DNA from 3 places in the Paenibacillus sp. FSL R7-0048 genome. Region 1 is predicted to be linked to each of the others. Evidence: predicted binding sites of a transcription regulator. Region 1 holds the regulator's gene; each other region holds the start of a gene.
The links. The regulator Rex, encoded in region 1, represses fermentation and respiration genes when NADH is low (regulators of the CRP and FNR family bind a similar motif). The targets are predictions, from matches to a motif close to TTGTGAAATATTTCACAA.
Positions count from the first base shown of each region.

Region 2: the regulator Rex is predicted to act here: its motif matches at 1,040-1,057, upstream of NSQ91_RS01180 (phosphoketolase family protein).
Region 3: the regulator Rex is predicted to act here: its motif matches at 1,390-1,407, upstream of scfA (six-cysteine ranthipeptide SCIFF).

Region 1 covers NZ_JBBORF010000001.1:4,790,572-4,793,861, reverse strand. The annotation lists gene dinG (ATP-dependent DNA helicase DinG) at 1-1,331, shown strand, start outside; gene NSQ91_RS21375 (redox-sensing transcriptional repressor Rex) at 1,462-2,115, shown strand; gene NSQ91_RS21370 (amidohydrolase) at 2,102-3,290, shown strand, end outside.
Region 2 covers NZ_JBBORF010000001.1:253,643-256,932, forward strand. The annotation lists gene NSQ91_RS01170 (hypothetical protein) at 1-70, shown strand, start outside; gene NSQ91_RS01175 (GntR family transcriptional regulator) at 158-880, shown strand; gene NSQ91_RS01180 (phosphoketolase family protein) at 1,174-3,290, shown strand, end outside.
Region 3 covers NZ_JBBORF010000001.1:814,250-817,539, reverse strand. The annotation lists gene scfB (thioether cross-link-forming SCIFF peptide maturase) at 1-1,092, opposite strand, end outside; gene scfA (six-cysteine ranthipeptide SCIFF) at 1,215-1,364, opposite strand; partial or broken gene NSQ91_RS31965 (SF0329 family protein) at 1,812-1,895, opposite strand; gene NSQ91_RS03535 (response regulator transcription factor) at 1,966-2,748, opposite strand; gene NSQ91_RS03530 (histidine kinase) at 2,723-3,290, opposite strand, start outside.

The DNA.
Region 1 (3,290 bases):
GTCAGATATTACAGTCGTCAGGCAGTGAAGAGGCTTCAGAATGGAGCGGAGTCATCGATCGGATCTACCCGGATCTGCTTACCGTCAAAGAAACCTGGGATGCACTCAGCGACAAGCTGTTCAGCCTTTTGCCGGAACGCAGTGATGCAGGGGCAGGGGAAGCGGGACAACTGGTTATGCGGTTGATTCCCGCCCGTAAGCCGAAGGATTGGGATGAATTGGTTGCGCTAGAGAACACTATGAATCTGACGTTAAGCGACATCATCCGTAAGGGTGATAAAATGCTTAACGAGATGCGTGACCAGGAAAGCCAATCCTCAGCAGACAGCCTTGTTACTGATATTAGCGGTTTATTTAAAGATTTGGCTTCCATACGTGAGCAAGTAAGATTCTTTATGGGGCTGAATGACGATAATGTAGTATATTGGTTGGAGGCAAATGGAAATTACCGCAGCAAATCACTTCAGCTGTATGCCGTCCCTGTGGATGTTAGCAGCCAGCTTAAAGAGTTGTTCTTCGATAAGAAAAAAAGCATCGTGCTTACCTCGGCGACGCTATCTGTAGATAAATCTTTTCAATTTATGATTGATAATCTCGGACTTAACGAAGCAGTAGAAGAGGGACGTCTAATGACCTCACTCCTTCCATCTCCCTTTAAGTATCGCGAGCAGGCACTGCTAGTTATACCGCGTGATTTTCCTAGTGTGAAGGGGAGTGTGGGCGATGCTCGATTTGTCGATACACTCGTACAGTCATTATCGGAAGCTGCTAAAACAACACGTGGGCGGATGCTGGTTCTGTTTACTTCTTATAAAATGCTGCGTCAGGTATATGATCCGCTTAAAGAGGCTTTGGCCTCACAAGAGATTACGGTGCTTGGTCAAGGCGTGGAAGGTGGCAGCCGGAGCAAGCTGATCCGCCGCTTTCAGGACAGTGCAGCATCCGTATTGCTGGGGACGAGCAGCTTCTGGGAAGGTGTAGATATTCCAGGTGAAGCACTGACTTGCCTGGCCATCGTGAGACTTCCGTTTCAACCACCGAATCACCCGTTGGCGGAAGCGAAGTCGGAGTTATTGCAGGCCCAGAAGAAGAATCCGTTCATGAAATTATCTGTTCCTCAAGCGGTTATTCGTTTTAAGCAGGGATTCGGAAGACTGGTTCGCACGGCGCAGGATCGCGGAATAGTTATTGTTTATGATACAAGGGTTATTGAATCTCATTACGGGAAGTATTTCCTTTATTCATTGCCTGGTCCCAAAATGGAGCATATGCTTACTGATCAAATGGTCCCTCGCATAGCGGAATGGCTAGAGGATGGCGGCGCTTCTTAAAACGCTCGTCTTCAGTTTAGCTCCTCCTTATCCTTAAGGGCGGTGTGTTACAGTACCGTCCTTAATAAGGAGAGGTAGACGTTTAAATATGGATTTTCACAAGAACATTACTATTTTTAGGAGGAAAAATATGAAATCGGATAAAATATCAGAAGCCGTTGTTCGCAGACTGCCTGTGTACTTGCGTTTTTTGAATGATCTCCAGAATCGCGAAATATTAACAGTTTCCTCTCAGGAACTTGGACAAAAGCTTGATCTTAATCCCGCACAGATTCGTAAGGATTTAGCATATTTTGGTGACTTCGGCAGAAAAGGTATCGGCTATGATGTAACGTATCTTATTGAGAAAATCCGTCATATCCTGAAGCTGGATCAACAGCTTAATGTAGCTTTAGTTGGAGCAGGTAATCTCGGACATGCCTTGTCTAATTACAATGCATATCTTAAAGATACTATGAAAATCACGGCTATATTTGATTCGTACGCTCCTAAGGTTGGACGTAAGATCAACTCCCTTACTGTGCAACCGATGGATGAACTAGGCAGCACGATTCGTGAGCAAGGTATTCGCATTGCCATTATTACCGTACCTGATTCAGAAGCTCAAAATGTAGCAGATATTCTCATTTCTTCTGGGATTGAAGCGATTTTGAACTTTGCCCCTGTGATTCTGAAGACACCACCGAATATCCGGGTGCATGCAGCTGATTTTACAACTGATCTGCAAAGTCTTGCTTATTACTTGCGGGATGGAAAGGAAGAAAGCGAACATGAACAACAATAAAACGATAATTAAGGGCGGGTATTTTCTGACTCCGGGAACGGATGAGCCGGTTCTGAGTGGATATATGACTATTGAAGATGATTTAATCACTTACATAGGAAAAGAAGAGCCTCAGATGGAAGCTGGAGTGCAAGTGGTTGATGGCAGCCGTCTGCTGTTCATGCCTGGACTTGTAAACACACATGGTCATGCGGCGATGTCTTTGCTGCGTGGATATGGAGATGATTTAGCGCTACAAGTGTGGCTTCAGGAGAAGATGTGGCCAATGGAGGAAAAGTTCACCGGTGATGATGTATACTGGGGAACCTCCTTATCTGTATTGGAAATGCTGAAGGGTGGAACTACGACCTTCCTCGATATGTATGATCATATGGACCGAGTAGCCGAGGTAGCTGAGTTATCAGGTATCCGTTCCGTATTGATGCGTGGTGTGATCGGGTTATGTCCAGAGGATGTACAGAATCACAAGCTTGCGGAAGCAATTTCTTTTGCCCGTAACTGGCATGGAAAGGCTGAAGGTAGAATTACTACTATGATCTCGCCGCACGCCCCTTATACTTGCCCTCCGGACTTCCTGGTTAAGTTCGTGCAGGCAGCGCATGATCTGGATTTACCGATGCATACGCATATGTCCGAAACGAAACGTGAAGTGGAACAAAATGTGGCGGATTACGGGTTGCGTCCTGTAGCTCACTTAGAGAAGCTTGGCATGTTCACACGTCCCTCGATAGTTGCACATGGTGTTCATTTAAATGATGAAGAGATTGAGATCTTGGCTCGCCATAATGTGGGTGTATCTCATAATCCGGGCAGTAATTTGAAGCTGGCTAGCGGAGTGGCTCGGGTTACTGATCTTCTAAAAGCTGGTGTGAAGGTGTCTCTTGGCACGGATGGCGCGGCAAGCAACAATAACTTGGATATGTTTGAAGAGATGCGGCTTGCAGCTCTCATTCATAAGGGTGTCAGCGGTGATCCAACGGCTGTTCCAGCTCCAGAGGCTCTGCGTATGGCTACAGAATATGGCGCGCAGTCCATCTTTTTAAATAATGTAGGCAGACTTGCTGTAGGGATGAAAGCAGATTTCATTGCTATTGATATCGATCAGCCGCATTTGCTGCCACACACAGATCTGTTGTCTCATGCAGTTTACTCTGCTAGCGCTAAGGATGTTGAGC
Region 2 (3,290 bases), 4.5 Mb from region 1:
GGGGACGCTGGGCATGGTCATTGCCGGTTTAGTGATGTACAATCGCATGACAAATCGCCGACGTAAATAAGCTGGCCGGATAGATTATAAACGTCTGGTTATTATGTTATAGTAAAGATTGAAATAAAACTTGTATCGACCTGAAAAGGAGTACTTCATGACACAGTTTGTCTACAAACAAATTATTGATGACTTAAAAATGAAAATTTTTGCTGGGCAGTTTCCCGATATGAAATTACCGGATGAACGAACGCTTAGTGAAACTTATCAAGTGAGTCGTAGTTCTATTAAAAGTGCTCTGACTAAAATGGCAAATGCCGGCATTATTTTTAAAAAGCGTGGCTCAGGGACATTTATAAATCCTTTATACATAAAAAATGAATCTATTTTTAACTACGAAGGCTCTAATTTAGGTGTCACCGACAATTTTCAAATGAATGGGAAGAAGCCAAAGATTAAAGTTTTGAAATTTGAGGTCATTCCACCAACGGAAGAACTACAACGGGATCTGTTTTTAGGCCCTCATGATTTTGTTTACAAAATCATTCGCTTACGTCTTTTTGATGATGAACCCTTTATGATTGAAACGGGTTATATCCCAATCAAAATCGTGCAGAATTTAAATCAGACCATTATTGAAGGATCTATCTTTAATTATTTGGAGGATTCACGAAATCTGGCGGTAACCAAATCCTTTTTATCGATATCCGCAGAACCCTCTGAGGCTACGGATCAAGAGCTGCTGCATTTGCAGGCAAATGAGCCAGTAAGCATTATGGAAGGGATTTTCTTTTTAGATAATGGCACGCCATTTGAATTCTCCCATATGCGCTTCCACTATAAATACTTAAAATTTAATACCTTTGTGTCCGTTCATTAAAAGTAAGACTGGGGAATTTTTCTCGGTCTTATTTTTTTTGTTTTGCGCAAAATAGATGAAGGATAAGGAGCAAATACCCCCGCAAACTTCAGTCCATATTTTTACATATATATTAATATTGACGTATTTTTACAGACAATTGACACTGTATTTCATACTATGTTCATATTTTCACAAAATTGGACCGTATCATTTGTTGAAAAGGTTGAATTAATTTTTCGCGGCGGTATGATGTACTTGTGGAAGAAATTACGGCAATGTAGACACAGAAAAAATTTTGGGGAGTGGAAGAAATGGTATTATCCATGGATGTTGATTACTCATCAAAAACTTATTTAGAGAAGCTTGATGCATACTGGCGCGCAACTAACTACATCTCTGTAGGTCAACTGTATTTGAAAGATAATCCGTTGTTAAGAGAACCGCTGAAAGAAGCAGACGTAAAGATTAAGCCCATTGGACACTGGGGAACTATTCCAGGCCAGAACTTTATTTATGCCCATTTGAATCGGGTCATTACTAAATATGATTTGAATATGTTCTACATCGAGGGCCCTGGTCATGGCGGTCAGGTTATGGTTTCGAACTCCTATCTCGATGGTAGCTATACTGAAATTTATCCGGAAATCACACAAGATATCCCAGGCCTGAAGAAATTGTTCAAACAATTCTCTTTCCCAGGTGGAGTTGCTTCCCATGCTGCCCCTGAAACACCTGGATCGATCCACGAAGGTGGCGAATTAGGTTATTCTCTATCCCATGGTGTAGGTGCAATTCTGGATAATCCAGATTTGATCTCCGCGGTTGTTATTGGTGATGGAGAGGCTGAAACTGGCCCATTAGCGGCTTCATGGTTCTCCAACCGGTTCATCAATCCAGTTACTGATGGTGCAGTTCTGCCGATCTTGCACTTAAATGGTTTCAAAATCAGTAACCCAACGATTCTGTCTCGTCAATCCAAAGAAGAAATTACTGCATACTTTAAAGGTATGGGTTGGGAACCGTTCTTCGTTGAAGGCGAAAATCCTGATCTAATGCATCCGGAAATGGCTAAGGTGCTTGATACCATCGTTGAAAGAATTGAAGCGATTCAAAAGAATGCACGTGACAACAATGACCTGACGCGTCCGGTTTGGCCAATGTTGGTCTTCCGTTCTCCTAAGGGCTGGACGGGTCCAAAGCAATGGGATGGTGTTCCGAATGAGAACTCTTTCCGTGCCCATCAGGTGCCGATTCCAGTGGATCAAAAAAATATGAAGCATGCTCCAGCGTTATTGGAGTGGATGAACAGCTATAGACCAGAAGAATTATTTGATGACAATGGTCGTCTGAACGCTGAACTTGCTGAGATTCTGCCAACTGGCGACAGACGTATGGGAATGAACCCAGTTACTAATGCTGGCAACCAAATTAAAGATCTAAACTTACCGAATTTCCGTAAGTTCGCACTTGATAATTCCAAACCAGGTGAAGTAATAGCACAAGATATGGCCGTTCTGGGTAAATACATGAAAGATGTTATCTCTCTGAACGAAGAGAACCGCAATTTCAGAATTTTCGGACCGGATGAAACAATGTCCAATCGTCTGGGACCTGTCTTTGAAGTGACGAAACGTCAATGGTTGGATCAAGTGATTGAGCCGAATGACGAATTCCTAGCTTCTTATGGCCGTGTTATCGATTCCCAATTGTCTGAACATCAGGCAGAAGGTTTGCTTGAAGGTTACGTATTGACAGGTCGCCATGGTTTCTTTGCAAGCTATGAAGCTTTCTTGCGTGTCGTGGATTCGATGATTACTCAGCATTTCAAATGGCTGCGTAAAGCAACAGATCAAAGCTGGCGTGCGGATATTCCATCATTGAATGTGGTAGCAACTTCAACTGTATTCCAGCAAGACCACAATGGTTACACTCACCAAGATCCAGGTTTGCTAGGTCACTTGGCTGATAAAAAACCAGAATTTATCCGTGAGTATTTGCCGGCTGATGCCAACTCCTTGCTGGCTGTCTTTGACACCGTCTTAAATGACCGTCAAAAAATTAACTTGATTGTTTCTTCCAAACATCCTCGTCCACAATGGTTCAGTGCGGATGAAGCACAAGAGCTGGTGGATAAAGGACTGAAGATTATTGACTGGGCAAGCACCGATCAAGGTGGAGAGCCTGATGTTGTCTTTGCTTCTGCAGGTACAGAACCAACTATCGAAAGCTTGGCTGCCATCTCTATCCTGCATGAAAAACTGCCGAACCTTAAAATTAGATATATCAACGTGGTAGACTTGTTGAAACTGAGAAGTCAAAAATTAGATCCGCGTGGCTTATCTGACGAAGAGTTTGATCAATTTTTCACAAAAGATAAACCAGTTATCTTCGCTTTCCATGGATATGAAGGTCTGATTAAAGACTTGTT
Region 3 (3,290 bases), 4.0 Mb from region 1:
AAGCTCTCCCCAAGGGGTGACGGCAAGATATTCCGTTCCTGAACCACAGCCAGTGATTCTCTTCTGGATGCAAGGTCCTTCCGAGAGGTCAAGCATGTAATGATAAAAGGTAAACCCCTTGCCTTGTTCACCACGCCCGATCATTTCCTTGGCGAGAATTTCGTACTGGTTGTATATCTCCGGGAGGTCCTCCTCGGTAAGTGCATAGGGTTCCCTTGGATCACAAATGACCGGTTCCATCGAGATTTTGTCAAAACCAAGATCTGCGATATGAAATATATCATTAGTGAAATCAACATTGTTACGGGTATAGGTTCCTCGTACATAGTACTCTTGGTCTCCGCGCTTACGAACGAATTCCTGGAACTTCGGAAGAATATGATCATAGCTGCCTTTTCCGTTAACCGTTTGGCGAAGTCGGTCATGTACCTCTTTTCTTCCATCCAGGCTTAATACGACATTGTACATTTCCTGATTTAAAAACTCGGTGACCTCATCGTTCAGCAGCATCCCGTTCGTCGTGAAGGTGAAGCGGAACTTCTTTTTGTATTCTTGTTCTTTGCTTCTTGCATAAGCTACGATCTGTTTAACCACTTTCCAGGCTAAAAGCGGTTCCCCGCCGAAAAAGTCGATGTCCAGATTTCGATGATGACCCGAATTTTCAAGCAGGTAATCGATAGCTTTTTGTCCAACCTCATAGCTCATGATCGCTCGGTCTCCGTTGTATTTCCCCTGGCTAGCGAAGCAATAGTCGCATGATAGATTACAGGTATGCGCAACATTGAGGCAGAGTGCCTTGACATAAGTTTTTCGTTTTTTTAAATCGAGCGAGAGGTTCTCATACTCATCTTTTGTAAAAAGCTGTCCATCATTTATAAGCTCCTCGATATCCACGATGGTTTCTCGAATGTCACTCTCAGAAATGCTGGAATCATGCTTATATTTTTCTAACATCATTGTCACGATTTGGTCGACAGAAGTTTTCTCATAATCCGCTATAATTTCATATGCTAGGTCATCAACAACATGCACCGAGCCACTATAGGTATCGAGCACGATATTGTATCCGTTTAGTTTATATTGATGAATCATACTTACTAATCAAGCTCCTTTTGCACACAAGTAGAAACGGCTTTGCCATCCTTTAGAGGAAGCATTCATTTCTTAAAAATAGCCGCCCATCAGCAGAGCAATGGGCGGTAAAATTCCGAATCCTATCTGTTCATTGCATTTTCACACTTCTGGTTTGCAACGCCGCAGGAAGTTTTACAAGCGGACTGGCAAGAGGTCTGGCATGCGCCGCATCCGCCGTGTTTTGCGGTATCCATCAGTTTGCGGGTGCTCAGTGTTACGATTCTTTTCACGATAAATGACTCCTTCTGTAATTTCTTGTGATCACTTTCACTTAATTTCCATGGAACATCGTAGCAACATCACGCAGGTACGTCTATGATGCCTGTCACCTAGCAGAGCAGAGAGGGGTTAAACATAAGCATCAACACTAATTTTCGTGCAGTCTTTCATGCTTGTGATCGTAGGATGCGGCAGCGGGAACCAGAGTCAGAGCAATACTAAAAAAGTGAAACAAAAAAGAGACGGCAATGATGCCATCTCTTTAACAACATTTTTTCTCATACTTGTCCGTAAAGTCCAATAAATATAAGGATTTCATAGCACTGTATCCTTCCTTACCAGTAGAGCGACACTCTCCACATGCGTGGGTGGACAATGTGAACAAACTTATATGAGGAGTCCTAAGACACTTCCGGACAGTTTATCTGCTCTTGAATATTCAATGAAGTTATTTATTTTTATAATGTACTACGCCTTAGTTCATAAAAATATTGCACTATTGGATGCTTTAACTTCATCTTCTCGCTCATGTTTAAAATCCAACCGTATTGATAGAAGGCGGCTCCGAGCATAACATCTATGGCGTGCTGCAGAGGGACGAGAATGGCCCTCCTATCCATAACCGAACGGATGCTTTTTGTACTCTAAGGGGCTTGAGCCGACTCTATTTTTGAACACACGACTAAAATAGTACTGGCTCTTATACCCTACCTTCACGGCCAGATCCCCGATTTTGATATTCGGCATTACGTCATCCAGAATCTCCTTCGCCTTCGATATCCGAAGCTCGGTGACATAGTCAAGGAATGAAGCACCGATTTCTTGCTTCATACGCTTACTAAGATAGGTTTGGTTGATATGAAATAGTGCTGCTACTCGAGTAATAGACAGCTCCGGATCCTGATAATGACCGTCAATATACTCGGTCACTTTTTGGATAAGCACTGTTCCATCCCCTGTATACCCGGGAAGCTCCCGCTCCTTATCCACCCTGTCTTCATGTGAATGCAAAGGATATTTTACCTGAAGATGCTCATCGATCCGATGAAGCAGCTTGTTCAGATCACTCTTCGGCACAGGTTTCAATACATAATCGAATGCTTGCAGTTGCACGGCTTGACGCGCATATTCAAAGTTATCGTACCCGCTGATAATGACAACCAGAACCGACGGGCAGCGTTCGCGCAATATGTTCATCAGATCGAGCCCATTCATATTCGGCATGTTGATGTCCACAAGACATACATGTGGTGGGGCTTCCTCCACCATATTCAATGCTTCGTTTGCACTTTTCGCTTCTCCTGCAACCTCAAAAAGATACGGACTCTCCTCAATGTATTGTCGCAAGCCTTTGCGAATGATCGTTTCATCATCGACGATGACAATCTTCCACATCTTCATTCCGCTCCCCGTCCAAAGGTATTCGAATGACCATAACGGTAATGCCATCTTCGCTCTTCACTGCAAGGCCATATGGCACTCCGTAAGCTAGTCGAATGCGATGGTTTACACTGTATAGCCCAAAGCCTGTGGCAGAACGATCATATGTATCATCAAGAAGGGCTTGATTTATCTGCACAAGCTTCTCTTCCGGAATCATAACCCCATTATTTTCAACCTTAATGACCAAATAATCGGCCTGTTTATATGCTGTAATCGAAATTTTGCACTTTTGATCCCCAAGTGGCTTAATCCCGTGATAAATCGCATTTTCCACCAAAGGCTGCAGCATGAAGCGAACGACTTGGCACTGAGCAAGCTTTTCATCATATCGAAGCTCGTAGTCCAGAATCTCCTCATATCGCACACCTTGAATATGAAGATAACTCTCGACATGGTACAACTCCTGATCAAGCAGAATGTAGGGACTGCCTGTGCCAAGCCCTAATCGGAAATACGCGCTAAGCGCTTCCACCATCTCCACCACATTGTCTGCT